4 regions of the Ectobacillus sp. OTK genome follow, and region 2 is predicted to be linked to each of the others. Evidence: predicted binding sites of a transcription regulator. Region 2 holds the regulator's gene; each other region holds the start of a gene.
The links. The regulator Rex, encoded in region 2, represses fermentation and respiration genes when NADH is low (regulators of the CRP and FNR family bind a similar motif). The targets are predictions, from matches to a motif close to TTGTGAAATATTTCACAA.

Region 1: a site for Rex is predicted at 6,235-6,252, ahead of adhE (bifunctional acetaldehyde-CoA/alcohol dehydrogenase). Genes of this name have one in related genera too.
Region 3: a site for Rex is predicted at 1,324-1,341, ahead of nirB (nitrite reductase large subunit NirB). Genes of this name have one in related genera too.
Region 4: a site for Rex is predicted at 1,173-1,190, ahead of AC6HZ4_RS13055 (ubiquinol oxidase subunit II). Genes of this name have one in related genera too.

Annotation. Positions count from the first base shown of each region.
Region 1 is NZ_AP048547.1:1,829,432-1,836,891, reverse strand. It holds gene AC6HZ4_RS08925 (CAP domain-containing protein) at 131-1,060, shown strand; gene AC6HZ4_RS08920 (DUF1648 domain-containing protein) at 1,169-1,774, opposite strand; gene AC6HZ4_RS08915 (RluA family pseudouridine synthase) at 1,866-2,762, opposite strand; gene AC6HZ4_RS08910 (YmaF family protein) at 2,877-3,215, opposite strand; gene adhE (bifunctional acetaldehyde-CoA/alcohol dehydrogenase) at 3,498-6,101, opposite strand; gene AC6HZ4_RS08900 (YitT family protein) at 6,658-7,275, shown strand; gene AC6HZ4_RS08895 (YodN-related protein) at 7,449-7,460, opposite strand, start outside.
Region 2 is NZ_AP048547.1:239,755-247,214, forward strand. It holds gene tsaB (tRNA (adenosine(37)-N6)-threonylcarbamoyltransferase complex dimerization subunit type 1 TsaB) at 1-4, shown strand, start outside; gene rimI (ribosomal protein S18-alanine N-acetyltransferase) at 22-465, shown strand; gene tsaD (tRNA (adenosine(37)-N6)-threonylcarbamoyltransferase complex transferase subunit TsaD) at 462-1,481, shown strand; gene AC6HZ4_RS01405 (ABC-F family ATP-binding cassette domain-containing protein) at 1,718-3,643, opposite strand; gene AC6HZ4_RS01410 (redox-sensing transcriptional repressor Rex) at 3,833-4,462, shown strand; gene AC6HZ4_RS01415 (YdiK family protein) at 4,489-4,695, opposite strand; gene AC6HZ4_RS01420 (CPBP family intramembrane glutamic endopeptidase) at 4,698-5,432, opposite strand; gene groES (co-chaperone GroES) at 5,745-6,029, shown strand; gene groL (chaperonin GroEL) at 6,070-7,460, shown strand, end outside.
Region 3 is NZ_AP048547.1:1,900,528-1,907,987, forward strand. It holds gene AC6HZ4_RS09265 (alkaline phosphatase) at 1-265, shown strand, start outside; gene AC6HZ4_RS09270 (class I SAM-dependent methyltransferase) at 310-1,077, opposite strand; gene nirB (nitrite reductase large subunit NirB) at 1,360-3,759, shown strand; gene nirD (nitrite reductase small subunit NirD) at 3,831-4,151, shown strand; gene cobA (uroporphyrinogen-III C-methyltransferase) at 4,162-5,607, shown strand; gene AC6HZ4_RS09290 (M20/M25/M40 family metallo-hydrolase) at 5,818-7,458, shown strand.
Region 4 is NZ_AP048547.1:2,638,421-2,645,880, forward strand. It holds gene AC6HZ4_RS13045 (TrkH family potassium uptake protein) at 1-199, shown strand, start outside; gene AC6HZ4_RS13050 (potassium channel family protein) at 249-902, shown strand; gene AC6HZ4_RS13055 (ubiquinol oxidase subunit II) at 1,286-2,197, shown strand; gene qoxB (cytochrome aa3 quinol oxidase subunit I) at 2,226-4,196, shown strand; gene cyoC (cytochrome o ubiquinol oxidase subunit III) at 4,196-4,792, shown strand; gene cyoD (cytochrome o ubiquinol oxidase subunit IV) at 4,794-5,099, shown strand; gene AC6HZ4_RS13075 (ABC transporter substrate-binding protein) at 5,492-5,866, shown strand; partial or broken gene AC6HZ4_RS13080 (ABC transporter permease) at 5,857-6,387, shown strand; gene AC6HZ4_RS13085 (hypothetical protein) at 6,387-6,584, shown strand; gene AC6HZ4_RS13090 (YybI family spore inner coat protein) at 6,879-7,460, shown strand, end outside.

The sequences.
Region 1 (7,460 bases), 1.6 Mb from region 2:
TATTCTTATTCTCTTCCTCTTGAAACTCCCTGACTTACGATTAATTACCAAGCATCTCCCTGAACCATATAGGAACAATACAAGAGAAAGGAATTCCTTTCAGTTGAATGCCATAGAGGAGGAATTTAAGATGAGGAAATTCCGTATTTTTACGACTGCTGCCGTTCTTTCTCTCTCATTGCTTACAGTTAGCGGCTGTGCTGATGGTGACCGAGACAACGCTATGGATAATGCGGGCAATCGCCGCAACGTAACCACGAATGATGTGACACGAACGGACCGTGATAGAGATTTGCGTACAGTAGGAATAGATCGTAACGGTGATTTACGTACAGATCGCAATAATGGCTTGTGGCCAGATCGCGATAATAATGGTTTGTGGCCAGACCGCGATAATGGTTTATGGCCGGATCGCAATGATCGTAACACTGGCTTGCGAACAAATCGTGATAATGATTTTAGAGACCGTAACAACGCGATACCTGCAAGAAATGCAAGAGGCTATATCACGCCAAATCCTGTAACCCATTATAATCGCCTATGTCCTTGTCCGAACCAGGCAACGCCAGGCACTACAACAAGACCGGGCACTACAACGCCAGGCACTACAACACCTGGTACCACCACTACAACACCAGGCACTACAACAAGACCGGGTACTCCAACAACCGGCGGTACACTTGATGCGACAGAGGCACGTGTAGTGGAATTAACAAATGCAGAGCGAAGAAGAAATGGCTTGCGCGACCTGCAAGTCGATACTTCGTTAGCAAACGTGGCACAAGCAAAATCCAATGATATGTTAAGCAAAAACTATTTCTCGCATACAAGCCCAACGTATGGTTCGCCTTTTGATATGATGAGAAGCTTTGGCATATCTTATTCCTATGCAGGAGAAAATATCGCCAAAGGGCAACGATCTGCTGATGAAGTAGTAAGAGCATGGATGAACAGTCCTGGTCACCGTGCGAACATCTTAAACGGCAACTTTACTCATATCGGAATCGGGCATACAGCTACGCAAGATTATTGGACACAAATGTTTATTGGAAAAAGATAACAAAAAATCGGCCATCTCGGCCGATTTTTTCTTAGGAAGGATTATTCTTTAGAAAGCAGAATTGCCGGGACTGAAAAATCTCACCAGCAAGCAATTTTGCTCTACTATCTATTTCCGATTTTCTGTTGTATAGTAATACAGCGTCATGACAATCATAAAGATTCCGCCAAAACCAATCATGCAAATAGCTGTATAGACTTGCCAATGCTGCGGCAGGGCAAGACTGGCCAGTACACCAAACCCAACGAAACGAAATGTTCGTACAGTATACATCTGCATTTTTTGAAATAGTGAAGACGCAACCGGCTCACGAGACTTTATTTTTGCAAAGCCCCAGCTTAATACAAGAAAGAACGCTCCCGCAGCCATTAGGAGACACGTTTGAAAATCAATGAAGATTCCGGTCCCTGTCAGCAAAATAAGGGCGTGAATGAATAGCAAAAAGGACAAAACGGCATTTGTGACAATCGTATGCGCTGCGTAGCTTGGTTTGTTAGGTCCATATATATAGCGCCTTGTAAAGTGAAAGACCGCAAATAGGACTATCATCAGGATCGGGATAAGGAAACCGGCGGTTATTTTTGTGGTATATTCATCTGCTGTTCCGTTAATATTCCAATGTGTAGCAATTCGATTTGGCAAAAGCGGGTATACAGCAAGACTCATACATAGCGAAAACAGACAAAGATATACGGAGGCTTTACGGATCAGCATGATCTTTCCCACCTTTCTTTTCATGTTTCGTGAGTTAAAACATTCGCTTTTCCCTCGTAGAAACCCTTCTATCTACATCATTTGTAACGATTTATAATAAACTTGTAATATCGGAGGGAATTGGTGCAGAAACTTCAACCCTTTCCTCTGTAATTGGGTGAAGAAGCCGAATTCGCATCGCATGCAGCGCCTGGCGTGTTATAAACGAAGTACGGCTGCCATATAAGCGATCCCCGGCAAGCGGATGGCCGATATAGCTCATATGTACGCGAATTTGATGCGTGCGCCCTGTTTCCAGCTGCAGTTCTACCAAGGACAGCTGCTGCTTCGGCATGTAGCGTATCACCTCGTAATGCGTAACAGCGCGGTCCCCTTTAGGCGATACTCTTCGCCGCACCGCATGATGGCGATCTCGTCCAATCGGAGCATCAATAACGCCCTTTTTCTCCTTCAGCTTTCCTTCAACAAGCGCCATATATGTTCGTTTAATATTTCGCTCATGCAACAGGCGATCCATGATGGCTCCGGCGAGCGCATGCTTCGCAAACACAACAGCACCTGACGTGTCCTTATCTAAGCGGTGAATATGCCGCACCTTTGCCGCGATGCCTGCTGCTTGCAAATAATAAGCCACTCCATTAGCTAACGTATGCTTGCCTCCCTTATCTGCCGGATGCGTATCCATACCAATCGGCTTGTTTACAATCAGAATATGATCATCTTCATATAAAACATCTACGTCCATGTATTCGGGCACAACACCAAGATCTTCCTCCAGAAACATTCGAACGCGCAGCACGTCTCCTTCTTGCAATACTTCGCTCCATCGTTTTGCTTCTCCATTTACAATAACGCTCTTCTCCATTCGATATTGATGAAGAAGCTTTTTGGGTACTTGCCACCTGTCTTTTAATAGCTGTTCAATTGTACAGTTCCAATGTGCAGGTACGATGATTTCGCACCATTCTCCTTTTTTTACCATGTACATATTTCATCACCTTGTTACATTGTAAATGAAAAAGGGCCTGTTTCCAAACGATAACAGGTCCTTTTCTTCATAAATGTGAAAGCTTTTTGTAAGGAAAAAAGAACTGTACGATCTTTATTTCGTACCTGGTGCAGGCTGGTCTACTCCCTTAACATGATGCCTGTGCCCATCATCTTCAGTAGTGTAAAAATCGTAATAATGAACATGCATCCCATTTCCAACAGGGATAGCGGGTCCTGAGTGCGCCTTATAATAATGGGTATGCCCATCCTCAAATACAACATACCCTTCTGTATAGTGAATATGCCCTCCATCCTGCGTCGGAATTGGAGGAGATGTTACGTCCAGGCATTGATGTACATGCCCTGCCTCGACAGAGGTATAATCCACAGACCCATGGTTATGGTTTGGTACAAATCCAGGAACAAAATCATTTTTTCCTACTCTATTCAAGCTGTTCACTCCTTGTCCATAAAGATAAGCTTTATAAACATATATGCATAGAAAAACAGGGCCATTCCTATTTTTTATGCCTATACTGTCAATGCGTCGCTGAACCATGTACAGCTATCAAGAATAAAAAAACCGCCTAAGCAGGCAGGGTTTGTTGCGTTAATGGGGGCAAACTAGAGGGAGAATGCTTTTCTTAGTGTCTCATTCTCGCCAGTTGTTCTTTACGATCCAAGGCAAACAGCGCCTTGGATCGTGAGGAACCTTCCGCAAACCATTTCTTACTTACACGCCTTCGTATGCTTGGCGATAGATCTCTGCAAGCTCTGTAACGAGCGGCAGCTTTGGATTGGCAGTTGTACATTGATCTTCAAATGCCCGCTCTGCCAGTTCCATGACTTGGTTTTCAAACACTTCTTTGTTTACGTTTTGTGCAGCAATGCTCATCGGAATGTTCAATTCTTTGCCAAGCTTGATGACAGCTTGCACTAAGCTTTCTACCCCTTCTTCTACAGTGCGGGCAGGCAAGCCGAGAACACGGGCAATTTGTGCATAACGCTCATCAGCAACGAAGTGCTCATATTTCGGGAACAACGCGTGCTTATACGGCTTTTTCGCATTGTAACGAATAACGTGCGGCATTAAGATTGCGTTAGAACGTCCGTGTGCGATATGGAACGCTGCACCAAGCTTATGTGCAAGGCTGTGGTTGATACCTAAGAACGCATTGGCGAATGCCATGCCGGCAATAGCAGAAGCGTTGTGCATTTTTTCGCGGGCTTCTTCGTCGTTGCCGTTTTTATATGCTCTTGGCAAGTATTCAAATACTAGTTGAATTGCCTTTAATGCCAAACCGTCTGTATAATCATTTGCCATGATAGACACATACGCCTCAATTGCATGCGTTAATACGTCCATTCCTGTATCAGCTGTAATATGCGGCGGAACTGTCATAACAAACTGCGGGTCGACGATCGCAACGTCAGGTGTTAATTCATAATCTGCCAACGGATATTTAATATTGTTTTGTTTATCCGTAATAACCGCAAACGGCGTAACCTCTGATCCTGTACCAGATGTTGTTGGAATCGCAACAAATTGTGCTTTTTGGCCAAGCTCAGGGTACTTAAATGTACGCTTGCGAATATCAAGAAACTTTTGCTTTAAGCCGTGGAAGCTTGTTTCCGGGTGCTCATAGAAGAGCCACATTCCTTTTGCAGCATCCATCGCAGAGCCGCCGCCAAGGGCGATAATAACATCCGGCTTGAACGCGCGCATCATTTCTGCGCCTTTAAACACTGTTGCATCAGATGGGTCTGGCTCAACATCAGAGAAAATTTCAACTTGTACGTGATTAGCATTTTGATTTAAGTAATGCATGATAACATCAACGTAGTTCAATTTGACCATTCCTGGGTCTGTTACAATGAAGGCACGAGAAATCTTCGGCATTTTGGCTAAATATTGTGTTGCGTTTTTTTCAAAATAGATTTTGGGAGGCAGCTTAAACCATTGCATATTATTATTACGGCGTGCCATCCGTTTTACGTTTAATAAGTGGACAGCTGTTACGTTAGAAGAAACAGAGTTCTTGCCGTAAGATCCGCAGCCAAGTGTTAAAGATGGCAGGAATGCATTATATACATCACCGATTCCGCCTTGAGCAGACGGTGCATTTGCCACAATGCGGCAAGCCTTCATACGAAGCGCAAATTCTCTTTGCAGCGCTTCATTTGTAGAGTGGATGACCGCTGTATGACCGAGCCCGCCAAGATCAAGCATATTTTCACATTGACGGAAGCCTTCTTCTGTATTTTTCACGCGAATGAAGGCAAGAACCGGGCTTAATTTTTCACGGGATAGCGGATACTCTGCACCTGCTCCAGCGATCTCCGCTGCGAGAATTTTCGTTTTCTCTGGTACTGTAAAGCCTGCAAGATTCGCAATATATTCAGGAGATTTACCTACGATATCCGGGTTTACAGCGCAAGTGTCCTCGCGAATAACAAGCTTCTCTAACAGCTTCTTTTCTTCTTTTGTAACGAAGTAGCAGCCGCTTGCGATCATTTCTGCCTTTACTTCTTTATAGACTTCTTCATCTACAATCACTGCTTGTTCAGATGCGCAAATCATACCATTATCAAATGTTTTGGACAAAATCACATCGTTTACGGCACGCTTCACTTTCGCTGTTTTCTCAATATAGCAAGGAACGTTGCCAGGACCTACACCAAGAGCCGGCTTACCTGTGCTATACGCGGATTTCACCATGCCTGCTCCGCCTGTTGCTAAAACAAGAGCCACTCCTGGATCATTCATGAGAAGCTTCGTTGCTTCCACAGAAGGCTGTTCGATCCATTGAATGCAATGCTCTGGTGCTCCTGCTTTTAAAGCTGCTTCGTATAAAACACGTGCTGCTTGCGCAGAGCACTGTTGTGCGGACGGATGGAATGCGAAAATGATCGGGTTTCTTGTTTTGATCGCAATTAACGCCTTAAACATAGTTGTAGATGTTGGGTTTGTTACAGGTGTTACCCCGGCAACTACACCGACCGGCTCTGCAATTTCAATGATGCCGGCTTGTTCGTCCTCGTGGATAATACCGACAGTTTTATTGTTTTTAATGCTATGCCAGATATACTCTGTCGCAAATATGTTTTTCGTAATCTTATCTTCGTAGACACCGCGGCCAGTCTCTTCTACCGCAAGCTTTGCGAGCGGCATATGCTGATCCAAACCGGCGAGGGCCATTTCATGAACAATTGTATCAATTTGTTCCTGTGTAAAAGTCGAGAGCTGCTGTAATGCCTTCTGCCCATTTTGCACGAGCTCATGAATCACTGCACTTGTGTCTTGTACCTGCTGCACCATTTGTTCTTTTACTGCCATGGTTGCTCCTCCTTGGCGGACCGAAAGTGACCCTAGGATACATTTTTGGTCCCGCTTAGTTTTGTTTGTGATATTTATCACAATCTCTATACTCATACTATACTGCATTATTGGAAAAATGTGTGTGAAGCAATTGTGAATCATTTCACACACATTTCCGACAAATATGTATTTTTCATGTCCCTGTTCTTCTGTAAAGTAAATGTAAATAATATACATTCTTTTCTATGCTGCGAAAACATATGATATAATAAGAATGTATCCTATAAAGAAAGGATTTGAAACCATGGTTGCTCGAAGGAGCATCTGGAAACGTCAAGATTTATCGTACACTTAGCGTCTTTTTTCGTTAGACGGTTGTTGTCTACGAAAACAAAACGAAAGTGGGCGAAAGTATGTTGGATCAACGGCCTCGTTATTCCTTCTGCTACATATAGCATAGTTAGTTTTTTTAGAAAACTAACTCCGAAAGAGCCATGCTCTTATGCTGTATGTGCGGTAGTTAGTTTTCTATCAGGATCTTCCCGAAAAAACTAACTACGAAAGAGGAATAACAATGAAATGGATTCGTTGGCGAGAATTTACGATGATTTTGTTCGGTTCTTTTGTTTTGGCAGCTGCATTTTATCATATTCACGTACAAAATAATTTAGCCGAGGGCGGATTTATCGGAATTGCTTTGCTTGTACAAGCGTTATTCCATATTTCCCCGTCCATCACAACTCTTTTATTAGATATTCCATTAATTTTACTTGGCTCGAAGGTGTTAGGAAAACGATTGGCGCTCAAAACGATTATTGGCGCGACATCCTTCTCCGTTTTTTATTCTCTCATGGAGCGATATTCTCCGTTTCAAATTAACCTTTCACAGCACCTATTTTTTGCCGCGCTGCTGGGGGGCGTTCTTGTCGGCTTTGGACTTGGACTGATTTTACGCTACGGAGGCGCGACGGGTGGAGATGATATTTTATCGATACTCGTAAGTAAAGTGTCACGCCTATCTGTCGGCAAAGTGTATTTTATATTCGATGCGCTTGTTCTTATTTTGTCTCTCATATACTTATCGTGGGACCAAGTCGCCTACACCGGATTTTCGGTGGCGGTGTGCGCCTATATGACGGATTGGGTCATGACATATCATAGACGGGATAAAACGGAAGCAGCCTATATATAAGAAGAGAAAGAAGCTATGCGAAAGGGAGATGAATTCCTGTTGCATAGCCTCTTTTTGCGCTTTCAGAAAGCATACATTTCCAGCTAGAAGCAAATTTGGCGCAGCAGGAAATTTGAGGAATACAGCATAAGTGCAACTACGCCTCTATCTTTGCCTAACGGCTCACCCATCGGCTAGGAACTAAA
Region 2 (7,460 bases):
ATAGGGGAAAAGGGAATGAGTATGTCAATTATATTTCGGGATATGAAACCGGAGGATATTGCACAGGTTGTTGCAATTGAGCAAGCGTCTTTTGCAATTCCATGGACCTTCGAAACATTTGAGCGCGAAATGCTGACAAATGAATATGCGCGGTATACTGTGATAGAGGAAGATGGCGCTATCATTGGCTATTGTGGAATGTGGCTCATTTTAGATGAGTCCCATATTACAAATATCGCGATTCTGCCCGAGTATCGAGGGCGGAATCTAGGAGAAGCATTACTGAATGAAGTGATCAAAAAAGCAAAAAAATTAGGAGCTCGCTCGATGACGCTGGAAGTTCGTGTATCTAATGAGATTGCCCAAAAATTGTACCGTAAATTTGGTTTTTTAAACGGTGGTATTCGCAAACGATATTATACGGATAACTACGAGGATGCTCTTGTAATGTGGGTGAGATTATGACAAAGGCAAATAGTATTATATTGGGAATCGAGACGAGCTGTGATGAGACTGCCGTAGCTGTGGTAAAGAATGGACGTGAGATCTTATCTAATGTGGTGGCCTCTCAAATCGAAAGCCATAAGCGATTTGGAGGGGTAGTGCCAGAGATTGCATCTCGTCATCATGTAGAGCAAATTACAATTGTATTAGAAGAAGCTTTAAAGCAGGCTGATGTAACGCTTCAGGATATTGATGCGATTGCAGTGACAGAGGGCCCGGGGCTTGTTGGGGCGTTATTAATTGGAGTCAATGCAGCAAAAGCAGTTGCATTTGCTCATGGGATCCCTCTAGTGGGTGTCCATCATATTGCGGGGCATATTTATGCGAACCGCCTCATAACTGAGATGAAGTTCCCTTTGCTGTCCCTTGTTGTTTCTGGGGGGCATACAGAGCTTGTGTACATGGATGAGCATGGTTCATTTGAAGTAATTGGGGAAACACGTGATGATGCGGCCGGAGAGGCCTATGATAAGGTTGCAAGAACATTGTCCCTTCCGTATCCAGGCGGCCCCCACATTGATCGCCTAGCACATGAGGGCCAGCCAGTTCTTGATTTGCCGCGTGCTTGGTTGGAATCAGATTCTTATGATTTTAGCTTCAGCGGTTTAAAGTCTGCAGTTATTAACGCAGTTCATAATGCGAAGCAAAGAGGAGAGGTCATTGCTCCCGAAGATTTAGCGGCAAGCTTTCAAGACAGTGTAATTGATGTGCTTGTTACAAAAACAGTAAAGGCGGCTGCAGAATATAGAGTAAAGCAGGTATTGCTCGCAGGAGGTGTAGCTGCAAATAAAGGTCTGCGAAATCGCCTGCAGGAGGCATTTGCACCAATGCAGGACATAGAGCTGGTGATTCCGCCGTTGTCGCTTTGTACTGATAATGCCGCTATGATTGCAGCAGCAGGCACTATTTTGTACAATCAGGGCAAGCGGGCTAATTTAGCTTTAAATGCAAACCCGGGATTAGACCTCGAAAGCTAGGTCATGCACAGGGATCCCTTTTTTGTTGTGGATAAATGTAAGAGAGATGTTATTAACTATTATTCATTTGTGTAAAATCTGTTGATAAGTACCTGTTTGGTTGTTGATAATGTGGATAAGTTAATAGAATTGAGTAGATTTGTGGATAATAAAAAAGTCAGTGCAACACTGACTTTTTTATTATGAGCAGGAAATTCCCGCTTACGGTATGATACTCCGTTGCCCAAGTTTGGCCTTTATCCTTGAAGCTCTTCCCACTGTGTCATGGCAATCTCAAGCTGCTCCTGCAGGGCTTGCTTCTCTGAATTGATTTGCTGGACTTGCTCATAGTCTTGAAACACTTCGGGAAGGCAGAGCTTTTCTTCTAATGCTGCAATTTGCTCCTCCCACTGCATAATACGCTCCTCAAGCTCCTCAATTTTCCGAATTCGTTGTCGCTCTAGTTTTTTTCGCTCTTTATCTTCAAGATATGTTCGTTTTTCCGCTGGCTGCTCAGCTTTGGTCGATTGCTTTTGCTCTTCCTGCTGCAATTGTGCCCGTTCTATCATTTCTGCTTTCTTTTGTACGTAATAGTCGTAGTCACCTAAATATTCCTCTGCACCTTCTTTTGACAGCTCAATTACCTTAGTGGCCACACGATTGATAAAATAACGGTCATGGGAAACAAATAAAAGAGTGCCTGGGAAATCAATTAAGGCATTCTCTAATATTTCTTTACTGTTTAAATCTAGATGGTTTGTCGGCTCATCCAAGATTAAGAAGTTTGCTCTTTGCATCATGAGTTTGGCGAGAGCGACGCGAGCCTTTTCGCCGCCGCTTAAGGAAGAGACAGGCTTTAGCACATCATCTCCTGAAAATAAGAAATTCCCGAGAACTGTACGGATTTCTTTTTCTGGCTTTAGCGGGAACTCATCCCATAGCTCATCAAGCACTCGTTTGGAGGATGTCAGGTTTGCTTGCTCCTGGTCATAGTAGCCAATCGTAACATTCGAACCAAAGGAGATCGTTCCTTGCAGCGGCTCCAGCCGTTGGATAACGGATTTTAGAAGCGTAGATTTTCCAATTCCATTTGGCCCGACAAGAGCAATGCTGTCACCACGTGTAATATGCATATGAATGTGCTCGATAATGGCTTCGTTTGTATATCCTATTTTTAAGTCCTTTACCTTTAACACGTCATTTCCGCTTTGTCGTTCAATATCAAAGTGAAAGGAAGCCGACTTTTCATCACCGAGAGGTTTTTCCATTAAATCCATTCGTTCAAGTTGTTTTCGCCTGCTTTGCGCTCGTTTTGTTGTGGAAGCGCGAGCGATATTTCGCTGAATGAAATCCTGTATTTTTGATACTTCCTCTTGCTGCTTCTCATAGCGCTTTATCTCAAGTTCATAGGAGGCGGCTTTTTCTTCTAAATATTTACTGTAGTTGCCCGTATATTTTTTACTCTGTTTATTAGAAATTTCGTATACCTGTGTCACAAGGCGGTCTAAGAAATAGCGATCGTGTGAAACGATTAAGATTGCCCCGGGATAGCCTTGCAAATACTGCTCTAACCATGTAAGCGTCTCAATATCAAGATGGTTTGTCGGCTCGTCCAGAATGAGTAAATCTGGTTTTGTTAATAGCATTTTACCGAGAGCGAGCCGTGTTTTTTGCCCGCCGCTTAAGGTAGAGATGACTGTACCGTGCGTTTCAGCCGGAAAGCCTAGACCGCTCAATATAGAGCGAACATCCGCTTCATATTGGTAGCCGCCTTTTTCCTTATATGTTTGCTGCAACCGGTCATAATCAGAAAGTAGTTTTTGGTAGCGCGTTTCATTCGTGAATACTTCTTCGCGCCCCATCTCTTGCTCTAGACGGCGGAGTTCCCTCTCAGCTGCCTGCAGTTCGGCGAATACAGTAATCATTTCCTCCCAAATTGTTAAAGAGGTTTCTAATCCGGTATTCTGAGCTAAATACCCCATTGTTACGTCCTTTGGCTTGATAATCTCTCCTCCGTCATACGACAGTTCGCCGGCAATGATTTTTAAAAGCGTCGATTTACCTGCGCCGTTGCGGCCGACAAGTGCAACGCGGTCACGTGTTTGTACCTCTAGCTTTATATTAGATAAAATCACATCAGCGCCATACTGTTTTATTAATCCGTTCACTTGTAGTAGTATCAATGCAATCACCTCTAGTTCCGTCTCTTTTACATGAAACTTATGTTTTTCAATATAACTAAAAATAGTGTATAGTTTAAATTGAGTGACATAGTCCATCTCTATTATACAAAGAAAACTTTAGATGAATAAACTTCTACAAATTTATTCTAATAACATATAAAATGGAATAGGGAGAAGGAGGGGAATTCTATGGAGCAACCGAAGATTCCGCAGGCAACTGCGAAACGATTACCTTTATACTACAGGTTTATTAAAAATTTATCGCTTTCCGGTAAACAACGTGTTTCATCAGCTGAACTCAGTGAGGCAGTAAAGGTAGATTCCGCTACGATTCGAAGAGATTTTTCCTATTTTGGTGCATTGGGAAAAAAAGGATACGGTTATAATGTAAATTATCTTTTATCATTTTTTAGTCAAACACTTGATCAGGATGATTTAATTGGTGTTATTTTAATTGGAGTCGGGAATTTAGGAACCGCTTTCTTGAATTATAATTTCACAAAGAATAACAATACAAGGATTGAAATGGCATTTGATGTAGATGCAGGTAAAATCGGAACAACCATTGCAGGTATTCCTGTTTATCATCTAGATGAACTAGAAGAGAGACTTACGGATGATATAAAGGTAGCTATTTTAACGGTGCCTTCTCATGTGGCGCAGTCAGTAACAGACCGATTGTCGAAGACCGGGATAGAAGGAATACTGAACTTTACGCCGGCTCGGATTGATGTTCCGGAGCATATTCGTATTCACCATATTGATTTGGCTGTGGAATTGCAGACGCTTGTCTATTTCTTAAAGCATTATCCAAAATAAAAAACGCGGCAGCTTTCCCGCGTTTTTTATTTTTTAGGCGTTTTTAGCTTTCGCAGCCTGATATTCAAAAGGATGAGCCTTAAGGCCAATCCAAAATCAAATGTTGCCATAACAATTAAAAGCAGAGTATAGAAGTTCCAAATAGTATTCTCGACACTTGTCACAGCTAAGTATGTGAAAACAGAGCCGAGAACAAAGTATAGTGTGGCCATAAACAATGGTGAGCTTCGCATATTTAAAATCCTCCGATAAATACTTGCAGTTTTTCAGCTTTCTGCATCATTCGCTCTAGGTCGTCCTTAAATACAAGATTTACAAGTACAACAAAGGTATTCATCATAACATGAGCTGTGATAGGAACGATAATTCTTCTGGTTTGTACATATAGAAAGGCGAAAACAAGCCCCATCGACATGTAAATGAGCAGATGGGAGAAATCCAGATGGACTGCAGCAAAAATCAAGGAGCTAATAATAGCCGCAATCAAAAAGTTATATCGTTTATAGAGTGTGCCAAACAAAATCTTTCTAAAAACAATTTCCTCGAGTACCGGTGCCAAAACGGATGTTACAAGAATGAACCAGGGTGTGGCGGCTGCAATTTCGATGAGCTGCTCTGTATTTTCGGAACCGGGTTCAATGCCAAGTACCTTCATTTCAATCGTTCCTGCAATAGTTTGGGCGAAGAAGGCGAGAAAGACCCCTGTTATCATCCATCCGACTGTTGCGGCTGCATTTGATTTCCGGCCATTTATACTAGTATGCAACTGGTCCTTTCGCAAAAGCCATAGAATAATGAGCAAGGCCGTAAAAAAGCTGATAATAGCCCAATGTCCGGAAGCAATCTGGAGTTTTGCCCCGCGTTCATATTGATCGTACCATCCTGTTTTAAGAAGGAGCGGTAGTCCGATTGCGCCGGATAGCTGCATTGCAATATATGTAACAATGATCCAGCCGTAGCGTTTATTCAAATCACATAACCCCTTTTTGCTATAAATTTTCATTTGTAAAAAGGAAAACAGAGCTTTGTATCGAAAACAACTTATGGTATGTGTCTCATTGTAACATAGAATATGCCCGGAAAACGAAGGGAATGTTTTCGAGTTGATTGGATATACTGAGTGAGGGCTAGAGACAAGCAAAACAATGGCTTTTTTCACAAAATTTGTGAGTTTTTTGCTTGCAAAAGAAAAATGGATTCATTATTATAATAAGTGTGTTAGCACTCGTTGCTTTCGAGTGCTAATAAAAACTTATATATACTTATTGAGGAGGTTATTTTCATGCTAAAGCCATTAGGTGATCGCGTTGTAATTGAACTCGTTGAAGCAGAAGAAAAAACTGCAAGCGGTATCGTTTTACCGGGTACTGCACAAGAAAAGCCGCAAGAAGGTAAGATTGTGGCAGTGGGTACAGGGCGTGTTCTTGAAAATGGTGATCGCGTAGCTTTAGAAGTAGCTGTAGGCGATCGTATTATCTTCTCAAAATACGCTGGCACTGAAGTGAAATACGAAGGTGCAGAATACTTAATTTTGCGTGAGAGCGACATTTTAGCAGTAATCGGCTAATCCTATACGTTTTACAAACATTATTAGGGAGGTTAAAAATATGGCAAAAGATATTAAGTTTAGTGAAGATGCTCGTCGTGCGATGCTTCGCGGTGTAGATACTCTTGCAAATGCGGTAAAAGTTACGCTTGGACCAAAAGGACGCAACGTTGTATTGGAGAAGAAATTCGGTTCTCCATTAATCACAAATGACGGCGTGACAATCGCAAAGGAAATCGAACTAGAAGATGCATTTGAAAACATGGGTGCAAAGCTTGTTGCTGAAGTAGCTAGCAAAACAAACGATGTAGCTGGTGACGGTACGACAACTGCAACAGTGCTTGCACAAGCTATGATCCGTGAGGGATTGAAGAACGTAACAGCTGGTGCAAACCCAATGGGTCTTCGCAAAGGAATTGAAAAAGCTGTTGCAACTGCAGTTGAAGAATTAAAATCGATTTCTAAGCCGATTGAAGGCAAATCTTCCATTGCACAAGTAGCTGCGATTTCTGCTGCGGACGAAGAAGTAGGACAATTGATTGCTGAAGCAATGGAGCGTGTAGGCAATGACGGCGTTATTACATTAGAAGAATCCAAAGGCTTCACAACAGAGCTAGATGTAGTAGAAGGTATGCAATTCGATCGTGGATACGCTTCTCCTTACATGATTACAGACTCTGAGAAAATGGAAGCTGTTTTAGAGAATCCATACATCCTAATTACAGATAAGAAAATCGCTAGCATTCAAGAAATTCTTCCTGTATTAGAGCAAGTAGTACAACAAGGTCGTCCTTTGCTTCTAATCGCTGAAGATGTAGAAGGTGAAGCGTTAGCTACATTAGTAGTAAATAAGCTTCGTGGAACGTTCACAGCAGTAGCTGTTAAGGCTCCTGGCTTCGGTGACCGTCGTAAAGCAATGCTAGAGGACATCGCAATCCTAACAGGCGGCGAAGTAATCACGGAAGAATTAGGCCGTGACTTAAAAACTGCGACAGTTGCATCCTTAGGCCGTGCAGCTAAGGTAGTTGTTACAAAAGAGAACACTACAATTGTTGAAGGTGCGGGAAGCCAAGAGGCGATCGAAGCGCGTATCAACCAAATCCGTGCGCAGTATGAAGAGTCTACTTCTGAATTTGATCGTGAGAAACTACAAGAGCGTCTTGCTAAGCTAGCAGGCGGTGTAGCAGTAATTAAAGTTGGTGCGGCTACAGAAACAGAACTAAAAGAACGCAAACTTCGCATTGAAGATGCTTTGAACTCTACGCGTGCAGCAGTAGAAGAAGGTATCGTAGCAGGCGGTGGTACTGCGTTAATGAACGTATACAGCAAGGTTGCTGCGATTTCTGCAACTGGCGATGAAGCTACAGGTGTAAACATCGTTCTTCGTGCATTAGAAGAGCCTGTACGTCAAATCGCAATCAATGCAGGCCTAGAAGGATCTGTAGTAGTAGA
Region 3 (7,460 bases), 1.7 Mb from region 2:
AGTGAAACAGTATGCCAATATTGACCTTACAAATGAGGAAGCCGCAAAAATTAAATTTGCCCCAAAGACTGATGTAGCAATTAATGAGGTGATTTCTGAACGTGCATTAGTCGGATGGACAACTTTTAAACATACTGGTGTGGATATTCCGGTATATGCATTTGGACCAGCATCTAATCGGTTTTACGGTTTACACAATAACACAGATCTTCCTCGATTCATGGCACAAGCGATGGAAATTCCCTTTAAACCAGAAACTAGGTGAAGCTTTTTAACGCGCAGCCTGACTAGCATGCTGCGCGTTTGTTGTTATTTCCTGCACTGCACTAGGACAGCCTGCCCTTGAAAGCTGCTAATATGTCCATCCTGCACCTCAATATGAAAATGCTTCCTCGTCTGTTCGTCTCCCTGCAGCATATACTGCTCCAGTTCTTCTTTCTCCTGCTGCGGCAGCCCCGCTTGGCTGCACCATTTCTCAAACTGAAATGTTTTTGAGAAAGTTGCAAGCTGCTGCACCGTAAATCCTGAACGCTCTAATAATGAAATCCACTCAGATTTCTTCCAAGCGCGGTAGTGGCTGTTATCACGCTTTTTCTCCACTGTATTGTAAAAGATATCCAGATCATCTTTCTCTGGAGCGATGTTATCGATTAGAAGAAACATCCCATTTTCCCGTAACACACGATAGCTCTCAGCCGCAAAAGCAGCAATGTCCGGAAAATGATGCGGTGCAATGCGGCAGGCGACAATGGAAAAGGAAGCATCGGGAAACGGCAGCTGCTCGGCATCGCCTTGCACAAAGGTAACGTTTGTATGCCCATTTCCGCGAATAAACGCTTCAGCTTCCTGCAGCATGTTTTCTGTTAAATCGAATGCGACAACCTGGCCCGCAAGCGGAGCAAAGCCGTTGGCGACATGACCGCCGCCTGTGGCGATATCGAGAACAGCATCTTCCTTCGTTGCCTCAGAGAGCGCAAGAAGGGCTGCCAAATCTTTTCCTTTTGCATGGATTTCGCTTGTTACATAATGAGCCGCATACTTGCCGAACTGCTCCTGTACCTGCTGTTTGTTATCCATTCGTACCATCCCCTTCCTTTGTTACTATCATATTACAAAAGGATTAATAAGGAAATTTCATTTTTGTGTGAAAACATCATAAGAAATTCTTATCTTTCCTTATAAACGTTCACAAAATATTGCCTGAAAAGTGTGATGTCCATCACAGATTCGGCCCAAAATAAAGGCGATTTTGGCGATTTTTCTACAACTCCCTCTGATTTATACTCTTTTACAATCCTCTTTGCTACAATGTACCCAAGATGAATGTTCAAAAATTCACAAAGGAAGAAGGATTTCAAAATGAGTAAACAACGTCTCGTTATGATCGGCAACGGAATGGCCGGTATCCGCTGTATCGAAGAAATTTTAAAACGAAATCCGGAGAAATTTGAAATTACGGTATTTGGTGATGAGCCATATCCTAACTATAACCGTATTGCTTTATCCAATGTGCTGCAGGGCAAAACAACACAAGATGAAATAGTGATGAATGACTGGAGCTGGTATGAAGAAAATAATATTACTTTATATACAAACGAGAAAGTGATCCATATTGATAAGGAAGCCAAACGTGTATGTACAGAGAATGATCGCACTGTCGAGTATGACAAGCTTCTCATCGCAACAGGATCCTCCGCATTCATTTTACCTGTACCGGGACACGAGCTTCCAGGTGTAACGGGCTTTCGGACAATTGATGACTGCAATATGATGATGGAAACTGCGAAGGAGTACAAAAAAGCGGTAGTCATCGGCGGAGGCTTGCTTGGGCTGGAAGCGGCGCGCGGACTGCTGAACATGGGAATGGAGGTAGAGGTTGTTCACCTTATGCCGCATTTGATGGAGCAGCAGCTCGATGCGCCGGCGGGAGCCCTGCTGAAAAAGGATCTAGAAGCGCAAGGCATGAAGTTTTTGATGGAAAAGCAAACAACTGAAATTATTGGTGAGCACCGCGTAGAAGGGATTCGCTTTAAAGACGGCTTTGAAACAACATGCAATTTAGTTGTCATGGCGGTTGGCATCCGTCCAAATGTACAGCTTGCAAGAGAAGCAGGATTAGATGTAAACCGAGGCATCGTTGTGAATGACTTTATGCAAACCTCTGATCCCTCTGTGTATGCAGTAGGGGAATGCGCGGAGCATAATGGAAATGTGTACGGCCTTGTAGCGCCTCTGTACGAGCAAGGCGCGGTGCTTGCGGAATATATATGCGGTCTTGCAGCAGAAGGCTATACAGGAAGCGTGTTGTCCACACAATTAAAGGTTTCAGGCTGCGATTTGTTCTCTGCCGGACAAATTAATGAAGATACAGAAACAAAGGCTGTGACAGCGCACGATGGCGTAGCAGGCACATACAAAAAGATTCTCGTTCGCGACAATAAAATTGTGGGAATCGTTTTATACGGTGATGTATCCGACAGCACTCGTTTGTTCCGTTTAATGAAGCAGGGAGCGGATATTAGCGAGTATACACATGCTTCTATTCTTCATAAAGGAGAAGAGAGTGAGGAAAACCTTGTCGCTTCCATGGGGCCTGAGGAAACGATTTGCGGCTGTAATGGTGTAACAAAAGGCGCGATTGTCCACGCTATTTTGGAACAGGATTTAAAAACCTTTGAAGAAGTAAAAGCATGCACAAAAGCAGGGGGATCATGCGGAAAATGTAAGCCGCTCGTTGTACAGGTGCTAGAGCATACGCTTGGCGGCGCAGTGCAGGAGGAGCACGCCGGTATTTGCGAATGTACAGCATTATCCCGCGATGAGCTGATGGAAGAAATTCGGACAAAGGGATTAAAAACGGCAAAAGAAGTGCGTTATGTACTGGGCTGGAAGAACGAAGAGGGATGTGCAAAATGCCGCCCTGCGTTAAACTATTATCTAGGTATACTTTGGCCGGAGGAATATGAGGATGAAAAGCAATCCCGTCTTGTAAATGAGCGGATGCATGCAAATATTCAAAAGGATGGAACGTATTCTGTTATCCCGCGTATGTACGGTGGTGTAACAGATGTACAGCAACTGAAAAAATTGGTAGAAGTGGCCGAGAAATATGAGGTTCCTTTAATTAAATTAACAGGCGGCCAGCGCATCGGCTTATACGGCATTAAGAAGGAAGATTTGCCGCATGTATGGAAGGATCTCGGTATGAAGTCCGGATACGCGTACGGCAAAACACTTCGCACAGTTAAAACTTGCGTTGGCGCAGCATTCTGCCGATTCGGCACCCAGGACTCGATGGCACTTGGCATTGCGCTTGAGAAGAAATTTGAGCGCATTGATACACCGCATAAAGTAAAAATGGGCGTATCTGCTTGTCCGCGCAGCTGCGTTGAGTCTGGCGTAAAAGACTTTGGTGTAATCGGCGTTGAAAATGGCTTCCAAATTTATATCGGCGGCAACGGCGGGACAGAGGTGAAGGAAGCGCAGCTGTTATGTACAGTGAAAACAGATGAGGAAGTGCTTCGCTTAGCTGCGGCATTCGTTCAATATTACCGGGAAACAGGCATCTATTTAGAACGTACAGCTCCTTGGTTAGAGCGTGTGGGCTTTGATCATGTCAAGGAAATGATGATGGATGAAGCAAAGGTAAATGAATTGAATGAACGCTTTGAAACAGCGATGACAAGATACCGCGAGCCATGGGAGAAAGTGCTGCAAAACCCTGATTTACGGGCAATGTACGAAGTAAAACGTGTATAAGTAACGAGAAGCCTATTGATAAAAGAGCGGGGAGGATGTCCTCTCCGCTAATGGAGAAGGAGAGGAAGAATATGGCCACAGCGATGCAAAAAAAAGTAAAGGTAATGAAGCTTGAGAATTTGCCGATGCAAATCGGCCAAGAGATAAACGTAGAGGGCCAATCGATTGCGCTATTTCGCTTAAGTAACGGAGATGTAAGGGCAGTGAGCAATGCATGTCCTCATAAAAATGGGCCATTAGCAGAAGGTATTGTATCAGGAGAATACGTGTTTTGTGCACTTCATAACTGGAAAATCTCCCTCGTTACCGGAGAGGTGCAAAAGCCGGATGAAGGCTGCGTACAAACATATGAAACAGAAGTAAAAGATGGGTACGTATATATTACAGTGTGAGGAGACTAACATGACAAGAGCTGTTGGAAAGGTGTATTTAGTAGGGGCGGGACCCGGAGATGCGAAGCTTATAACAGAAAAGGGGAAGGAATGTCTTCAAAAAGCGGATGTTATTTTATATGACCGCCTTGTCAGCCCGCGCCTGCTGGAGCACGCGAGCAGCAATTGTGAATTTGTATATTGCGGTAAATTGCCCAAACGGCATATTATGAGGCAGGAGCACATTAATCAGGCGCTCGTGCAGTATGCGCAGGAAGGAAAAACGGTCGTTCGCCTAAAAGGCGGCGACCCTTCTGTGTTTGGACGTGTCGGGGAAGAAGCAGCTGAGTTGGCAGCAGCGGGCATTTCCTATGAAATCGTTCCGGGTGTTACGTCAAGCATCGCGGCAGCTGCGTATGCAGGCATTCCCGTGACACACCGCGATTATAGCAATACTTTCACAATTGCAACAGGGCATTCTAAGGGCGAGCTTGAGCTCGATTTTGCAGCGCTCTCCAAAAGTAAAACATGCGCATTTTATATGGGAATTCAAAACCTGCCGTTTATTTGCAAGCAGCTCATTGCAAATGGGAGGGAGGAAAGCACGCCTGTTGCAGTGATTGAATGGGGAACGACCGGAAGGCAAAAGACAGCGACGGGTACACTGCAAACGATCGTGCAAGAGGTGCAGGAAAGTGAAATCTCCAATCCTGCAATGACCATTATCGGAGAAGCTGTGCAGCTTAGAGAGCAGCTTTCTTGGTTCGAGAGAAAGCCCTATTACAAAAAGCGCGTTCTCCTTGCAAAATCATCTGCACAGCCAAGCGATATTGCTGAGTATTTAGCGGAAAACGGGGCAGAGGTTTGGGAAATTCCGCATTTTAAGAAAGAAGTATTGCCGATCTCAAAAGAGGATCTAAAAGCAGCATTTCAGGCGGAGCGTCTTGTTTTTACCGCAAATGAAAGCGCAGAGCTGTTTATGGAAGCTGTGATGCGAACTGGATATGATGTACGTGACCTGCCGCGCCGTATAGAAGGTGTGTCAGAAAAATCGAGAACAGAGCTCTCTCGATTTGGAATTCAAGCGCAGGAAGCAATAAAGTCATCATATGATACCGTCTATATTGGGCGTGTCCTGTCTGACGCAGAGCGCGAAGTCCTGCTTGAAGCGTATGGCAGCGGCAGGGGGGTATATACGCATGAGGTTGAGCTGGATGTGCGCTTTCAGGAAGTCACAGAGCGGCTGTGGGCTGAGTTTCCATGGGATACAGTATTATTTCCAAACAAAGCGGCTATAGCAGCCTTTATGGAAGAAATGAGCCGTTTTGGCGCCAGTGAGGATGTACTGGCATTGCGCTATGCGTACTTAGGGGAAAGCACAGGGAGGGCTGCTCGTACATATGGCTTTACAAACATAGACGAGCACCTGCAGCATATGCTCTCATCACGGGAATGGAAGAATGGAAGAAAATTGTAGAAAAAGCCTGCGCAAGCTAGGCTTTTTTTGCATACCTCCTTCTTGCATATTAACCTCATCGTTCTATCGTACGCATAATTTTACACCATGAACTCAATTCCTTTATACAAAACTGGAAACCCTTGTATAATACAACTAGAGTAACTACATGTTTATACGGCTTGAAAATACATATAGAGATACTTTTTATTTTAACTGGAGGGGATTTATATGCAGCATACAAAAGAGAAATGGCAGTCCAGGGAGGGCTTTTGGAGCCTCGTAAAGGAGCTTGTTCACTACGGGAGTATTACGGGATCAGATCAGGAGGTACAGGTCGCGCATTATATTGCGGACGAGCTGCGCATGCTGCCTTATTTCAAGCAGCATCCAGACGATGTACAGCTTCACCCGACGGCGGACAACCGCCTTGTTGTCACAGCTCTTGTCAAAAAAGAGGGAGCGAGGCAGACTGTTATTTTACTGAATCATTTTGATGTAGTGAATATTGATGATTATGGCAGATGGAAGCATCTTGCTTTTCAACCGGATGAGCTCACAAAGCAATTTTATGAAAATAAACATCTGCTTCCGCCCGATGTGGTAAGGGACATGGAGAGTGGTGAATGGCTGTTTGGAAGAGGCACGATGGATATGAAGTGCGGAACAGCTGTTCAAATGATGATGCTAGAGCGTGCGGCGCAAGGAGCCTTTGACGGCAATGTGCTCATGCTCTCGGTTTGCGATGAAGAGGTAAACTCTGCAGGAATGATCTCAGCTGTACCTGTTTTGCTTCAATTAGCAAAGGAGCATGACTTATCATACACGGCATGCATCAATGCCGAGCCGATGTTTGCGCGTTATCCAGGAGACAACGCGAAATATATCTATACTGGATCGTTAGGAAAGGTACTGCCGGGCTTTTTTTGCTGCGGAAAAGAGTCCCATGTCGGAGAGCCGCTGGCAGGATTGAATGCTAACTTGATGGTATCGCATGTAACGTGCGAGCTGGAGCTAAATGTAGACTTTTGCGAACGCTCAGGGGAGGAAGTAACGCAGCCGCCGACAAGCCTGCAGCAATATGATTTAAAACAAGGCTACTCCGTGCAAACGCCGCATAAAGCATCTGCACTTTTTAATTTATTTTTAATGGAAAGGCCGCTTGAAGAGGTTATAGGTTTGCTGCTGCAAGCAGCCAAAGCGGCTGCAGCTAATATTGAACAGGCATATAAAACGCAAGCGGCAAGATTTGCAGCGCTGCAGCAGTCCGTTCCCTATGATATCCATATAGAGGTACTAACATTTCAAGAATTGCTTACATACGCTAAAGAGCACCACGGCATTAAAGCGATTGAACGTATTGAAAGCAGCGTGCTTCAAACGAGACAAGCAGAGGAGGATGAACGCGATATTGTCATTCGATTTGTAGATGAAATCACATCATTATGCAAGGAAAAAGGACCGATGATTGTATTGTTTTTTGCGCCTCCATACTATCCAGCCGTCAGCTCGCGGCACAGTAGGGCGGTTCAAGATGTTACACAGGATTTGATTGGTTATGCCTTAGAGAAGCATAACCTAGACTTGCAGCAGCTTGAATATTTTACTGGCTTATGCGATTTAAGCTACATCGGATCGCAGCCGCCGAGTGCTTCCATAGATGCACTTACCAGGAACATGCCGCTATGGGAGCGAGTTTATGCGCTGCCGCTTGACGATTTGCAGCAGCTGCAGGTTCCTGTGCTCAACATCGGGCCAGTCGGCAAGGATGCGCACAAATGGACAGAACGGCTGAATGTTGCCTATGCGGAGGGACTGCTTCCTCAGCTTATGCACCGTGCAATCGACAAGCTCCTGCAGCCAAAAGAATAACC
Region 4 (7,460 bases), 2.4 Mb from region 2:
GTTTGAAGCAACTTCTGCTTTCGCAACGGTCGGGCTCTCTATGGGGCTAACGCCTGAATTATCGCCGTTTGGAAAAATAATGATTATACTAACAATGTTTGCGGGAAGGGTAGGCCCATTAACCATTGCTTTTGCTGTTACACTCCGAAGACAGTCAGATCCGTTCAAGTATCCAAAAGGAAAAATCATGATTGGATAATGTCCCCTGCATACAACCTTAGAGGAGCGATGTGAAGATGAACAAACAGATAAACAAACAATACGCCGTTATTGGTCTGGGAAGATTTGGTTCGGGGATTGTGAGTACTTTGTTAGAAGCAGGAAATGAAGTGTTGGCAATCGATGCTAATGAAGAGCGTGTAAATGAATTTATTGATTCTGCTACACATGCAGTTATTGCAGATTCAACGGATGAAGTAGCTTTAAAAGCAATCGGTATCCGGAATTTCGACACAGTCATTGTAGCGATTGGAAATGATATGCAAGCGAGTATTTTAACAGTCCTTTTATTAAAAGAATTAGGAATTAAGAAGATTGTAGCCAAGGCCTTGAATAAACGCCATGGGGAAGTATTAAAAAAAGTGGGAGCTGACCAGGTTGTATTTCCTGAGTGGGATATGGGAGAGCGTGTGGCCCACCAGCTTATGCTGCCGAATGTTCTGAATTTCATTGAACTTGCGAAAGATTATAGCATAGAAGAAATCAAGGTGCCTTCCAATATGGCAGGGAAAAGTCTCAAAGAATTAAATATTAGAGCAAAATTTAATTTAACTGTAATTGCTATTAATAACAATGGGAACGTTAATATTTCTCCTTCTCCAGATGAGTTGATTCAAAAAGGAGACGTTTTGGTTATGATCGGAGAAAATAAAGACTTACACCGTTTTGCGAATCTTGAGTGAAACAATGTATGTTTGGTGATAAATTGTTATAGTTAGTTGTTTCTGAATGATGTATAAGGAGAATAGTTTTTAGAGATAGAAGGACATGTGCTTAATCTCAAAGCATATGTCCTTTTTTTTATGCCGTTATGGAAGGGGAGATATCAAAATCCTCTTAAGATGGAGAAATGGTTGATAAAAAGCTTGGCAATAGGATGATTGGGCAAAAGTATGAAAAAACAATGTATAGTTTATGTCGAAAATATGGAGGGTTTATGAATTCTCCCTTTATTGTGACGCACGTCACAGACGAATTAAACGCTAAAACACTATGATTACATTGTTGAAAGTGGTAATACAAAAAATCAAAATTGGCAACTGAGTTTTGAAAGGAGATGCACTAAGTGAAAAATCGAAAGCTGTTTCATTTTTTTAGGCTTTCCCTTTTGGCGGTAATATCCGCCGTATTATTATCAGGATGTGCCGAGCGCTACATCGTTCTCAAGCCGCAAGGTCCGGTTGCGCAACAGGAATATGACTTAATCGTGTTATCCGCCATTCTTTGTGCTGTAGTCGTTATACCTGTTTTAGCGGTCTTTATTTATATCGTGTATCGGTATAGAGACAAGCCTGGTAACAAAGCTCCCTATACACCGAATTGGGACGACAGCAAAATACTTGAAATCGTGTGGTGGGGTATTCCGATTATCATTATTGGTGTCCTTGGTTTTTATACAGCAAAGACAACCTATGCGTTACAAAAACCGCCTGCAAGTGATGTTAAACCAATTACAATTCAAGTTACTTCCCTAGATTGGAAATGGCTGTTCCAATATCCTGATCAGAATATTGCAACTGTTAACTATGCCGAAATTCCTGCGGGAGTACCTGTTCAGTTCGTATTAACGGCTGATGCTCCTATGAACTCATTTTGGGTGCCGCAGTTAGCTGGACAGGTATACACAATGCCGGGAATGGCTATGAAACTATGGCTGCAAGCTGACAAACCGGGAACATATTTTGGGTCAGGTGCTAACTTTACTGGTGAAGGATTTGCACATATGCAATTTCAAATAGTTGCCAAATCGCAGGCAGAGTTTGACGCGTGGGCGAAGAAGATTAAACAAACAGCACCAGCCTTAACAAAGGACGGCTATAACAAACTAGCGGAAAAAGGACTGGCTGATAAAATGGACTTCTCATCTTATCCAGCAAATCTGTTCAATGAAGTGGTCGATAGAAATGGTGGGAAATATATGAAACAACATATGGAACAAACTGATATGACTGATATGCACAGTATGCATGCTAAATAAACAAAGCGAATGGAAGGAGGAAAAATAGATGTTAGATAAATTGAAGGATTTTGCTTCCGAATTTTTTGTAACCGGAGATCCAATGATTTATGGAGCGGATGTTGCTATTGTTCTCGTTACTCTTAGCATTATATTTGTTCTTACGCATTTTAAAAAGTGGGGCTGGTTATGGCGTGAATGGCTGACAACCGTTGACCATAAAAAAATTGGAATTATGTATATATTATCATCGCTCCTTATGCTTTTTAGAGGAGGGGTGGATGCTCTATTAATGCGTCTGCAATTAGCTTTTCCGAATGTTGAATTTTTAGAATCGCAACATTACAATGAGATTTTCACAACGCATGGAACAATTATGATTTTATTTATGGCTATGCCATTTATGTTTGGTTTATTTAATATTGTTGTGCCGCTGCAAATTGGGGCGCGAGATGTAGCGTATCCATATTTAAACGCTGTCAGCTTTTGGCTCTTTTTCTTTGGAGCAATGCTTTTCAATTTATCCTTTGTAATAGGTGGATCTCCTGATGCGGGATGGCTTAGTTATCCGCCGCTGTCTGAACTGTCTGGCAGTCCAGGGCCTGGACAGAACTTCTATATTTGGGGTATTCAAATTTCCGGGATCGGAAGTTTGGCAACGGGAATTAACTTTATCGTAACGATCTTAAAAATGCGCGCTCCAGGTATGAAATTAATGAAAATGCCATTGTTTACATGGTCTGTGCTTTCAAGCTGTATTACAATCATTTTTGCTTTTCCAGTGTTAACTGTTTCTCTTGCTTTATTGTTTGTTGACCGTTTCTTTGGTGCTCACTTTTTCACAGCTACAGGCGGCGGAAATCCAATGATGTATGTCAACTTGATTTGGATGTGGGGACACCCAGAAGTATATATCGTAGTACTTCCAGCATTCGGTATTTATTCTGAAATTGTAAGTACTTTTTCGAAAAAGAAAATTTTCGGCTATAAATCCATGGTATTTTCTATGATGATTATTAGTGTCTTTTCCTACTTCACATGGGTGCATCACTTCTTTACGATGGGTGCAGGCGCGGATGTAAATGCATTCTTCGCAATTACAACAATGGCTATCGGGATTCCGACAGGGGTAAAAGTATTCAACTGGCTATTTACAATGTTCCGCGGACGTATTCGGATGACGCAGCCTATGCTATGGACGCTTGCCTTCGTTCCGTGTTTCCTTGTTGGCGGAGCAACCGGCGTTATGCTTGCAGTCGCGCCAGCAGACTATCAATATCATAACAGTTATTTCTTAATTGCTCACTTCCATCAAGTATTAATTGGCGGTGTTGTCTTTGGCTATGTAGCTGGATTATATTATTGGTGGCCAAAAATGTTTGGATTTAAGCTGAATGATCGATTAGGAAAATGGGCTTTCTGGCTATGGAATATTGGTTTCTATGTATGCTTCATGCCACAATACGCATTAGGATTCATGGGAATGACTCGCCGTGTGTACACATATGGATGGGACATGGGCTGGGCGCCGCTTAACCTTATTTCAACAATCGGTGCTTTCCTTATGGGGGTTGGATTCATTTTCCAAGGATGGCAAATTATTTACAGTATCAAACATGGAGAACGTGATGTAACAGGAGATCCGTGGGATGCGCGTACATTGGAATGGTCGATTCCATCTCCAGCTCCACTGTATAATTTTGCTGTTATTCCACATGTAAGCGAGAACGATGCTTGGTGGGCGATGAAAGAAGAAATGAAAAAATCAGGGGCGAAAAAGGAATCTCGTACTTTAGAACCGATTCATATGCCGAAAAACTCCGGTATTCCATTTATTATGGCAGTATGCTGGTTTGTTGCTGGATTCGGGCTTACCTTTAATTGGTCTTGGATGGGGATAGCTGGATTAATAGGTGTTGGAATTTGTTTACTGGCTCGCTCTTTCCAATATGACAAGGATTACTACATTCCAATTGATGAAGTGAAACGAACTGAAGCCTCATTAGGGAGGGCAATGTAATGGAACATACAGTTTCTCATACGGAACATCATGGTCATAATGAACATGAGATGACAACATTAGGATTTTGGATTTTTCTCGTAACAGACTGTATTTTGTTTGGTACTTTATTTGCAACATATGCTGTGCTGTATACTCATACTGATGGTCATTTAACAGGACGCGAGCTGTTTGAAGTGTCTGGATTTACAATAGAGACATTTATTCTATTAACGAGCAGCTTTACAAGTGGATTAGCATTATTGGCGATGAATAAAGGAAAAATGAAGCCGTTAATGGGTTGGCTGCTCATTACAGTGCTTCTTGGTCTATCCTTTGTTGGATTAGAAATCAATGAGTTTGCCAAAATGGTTTCGGAAGGGGCAAGCATTTCTACAAATGCTTTCCTTTCCTCATTCTTTACGTTAGTAGGCACACACGGTCTTCACGTTTCATTCGGTCTCATCTGGATGATTGCGATTATGATCCAAATTTGTAAGCATGGAATCAATGCTGTTACAAAACACAAAGTGTTTATTGTAGGGTTATATTGGCACTTTCTTGATGCTGTATGGATTTTTCTTTATACTGTCGTATATTTAATGGGGGTGATGTAATATGTCTCAGCACAACAATCACGGCTCGGAAAAAACATATGTGCTTGGATTTATTATCTCCATCGTACTAACAATTATTCCTTTACTGCTTGTATTAAATCATGTACTGAGTAAAGGAGCTCTAATCTTTTCAATATTAGCGATGGCGGTTCTTCAGCTTTGTGTGCAGCTCTTTTTCTTTATGCATGTGAAGGATGGGGAAAAGCCCCGCTATCATGCGATGGCTTTAATTCTTGGCGCCGTTATAGTTTTCACCATTGTAGCAGGCTCTATGTGGATTATGTCATTTAACTCACAAGTGCAGTGATTGTACTGGTGAAGCTAGATAGATATATTAATGTTTTTGAATTTAGATAAAAATAGGGATGGTGCAGGTGCACTATCCCTATTTCTGTATTAGAGCTCCAACGGTTACCCGCAGAAAAATCTTTCTATATCGCGGCAGGATCACATCTATGTCTAAACATATAGTTATGCTATTAAAAACATTAATTTATTTTTATTGGCATTAAGATATACATTTTTAGAAGATTATTATACAATATAAATCGTAATGATTTCTATTTACGGGGTACATATCTATTAAAACTCAGTTAGCGCTTGGTATTCATTACTAAGAAAATTGTTGTACAATGTAAATCGTAATTATTTCTATTTGAGAGAGGGATGCATGCCTGCTAAAAAATTAAAACTCAGTTAATGCTTGGTATTCATAGTACCATTGTAACCGATGTAGTCCCAAGCTTACGAACTCATCTCGTAATGTACAATACCAGTAAAGAAGCTTTAGCGGATTCAAATGTGAGAAAAGCTTTCGATGCCCTTATTGATCGAAAAGAAGCAGCGGAGAGTATTATGGCAGGGCAAGCTACAGTCGCAGCAGGTCCATTCTTGCCGGAGTTTCCTTTTGCTCCTTCTTATGAAAAAAAACAATTTGGTCTAGATATTGCTAAGAAATATTTAAAAGCAGCAGGATATGAAATAAAAGATGGAAAGGCAATAAAGGACGGAAAACCGCTTTCCCTTCATTTATTAACGTATTCTTACCGACCAGAGCTTCCATTGGCAGAATAGATCGATTTTTCATGAGGATTGTTGATGCTGTTATGGCCTTCCCAGACTATATTGTAGCAATTATCCTAAGCGGCTTGTTGGGCCCAGGAATGTTCAATCTAGTATTTGCAATCGTTGTTGTAAAATGGATTGGTTATGCCAGGTTAGCTCGAAGTACTGTTTTGTCTGAGAAACAAAAAGATTATATTGCGATGGCGAAGATTAATGGACTTAGCTCCATCCAAATTCTGCGAAGACATATGATTCCACATGTAGCAGGAAATGTGATGGTACTGGCTACGTTAGATGTTGGAAAGGTTATCTTAATGATCGCTTCCCTTTCTTATATTGGATTAGGAGCTCAACCGCCTGCCCCGGAATGGGGAGCTATGCTAAATGAAGGCAAAGCGTTTTTTTATAATGCACCTCATTTAATGGTCATACCTGGAGCAGCTATCATGATTGTCGTGCTCATTTCTAATCTGTTAGGAGATTTCTTAAGAGACCGTTTTGACGTGAAAAATCAGAAAGGAGGAATCTAATGTCAACCTTAACGATTACTGATCTTACGATAAAACATCGAGCTATTAATAACATTAGTCTTTCGATTCATGAAGGGGAATGGCTAACTTTCGTTGTATTTAGTTTAGGGCGTTCCGTATTTTTAGCCATGTACATTCCAAAATTAAATCGAACGCTATTTTCAAATGTAGAATATGAAAATCTTAAAACTATCTAAATATCATATGCCCGCGAATTTCTACATATAATCAATATGGAGAATAAAGAGACAGGTGGGCTGAATATGGACACGTATTATCTCAGAAAAGCGATCCATTACTACCACACAAAAATACAAGAAACGAATCACCCTTATTATTGGTACTATTTGGCTGATGCACAAGCAAGAGCAGGATTAACAAACGAAGCACTGCAAACGATTAATAATGCCTTGTCGTTCCCAAATCCCTACCCTTCAAAGCCTGAGCTGCTGAAAATACAGGCGCAGCTCCAACCTGTTCCTTCAAGAGAAATGAATATGAACAGGCCTTCAATAGTGACTGCAAAGCAGGGAGATATTGACGGGGACGGTATAATTGACAATATCATTCTTACTGCAAATAAAACTCCTGATAGCCCTTTTTGGAAAAATATAACTCTTGTTGTCCGGAATGGGGGAACAAATCACTATCAGCAAATTCCATTGAAGGATAACGGCGGATACAATCCAACACTCTTTCTTGGGGATTTTACAGGCAACAAGGTGGATGATATTTTAGTGGTCATTGATACCGGAGGAAGTGCCGGTACTATTTATACGTATGTATTTTCTTATATTAACGGTCAAATGAGGCAGATCTTTGATTCTGATTCATTCAATGAAAACAATAAGTACGATGTGACTTATGAAAATCAATACAAAGCAGCGGTGATCAGTTATAACCTAAAAGAAAAGTATATTCTTGAACTTACTTACAAGGGTAAGGAGTATTTATCTGAAATTTATACTCAGAATGGTATTTTGAAGGCACCGATAAAAGGCTGGGTAAATCCTTTGTCCGGTTTATATCCGATTGATTTTAATAGGGACGGCACTTATGAACTCGAAGCGCAT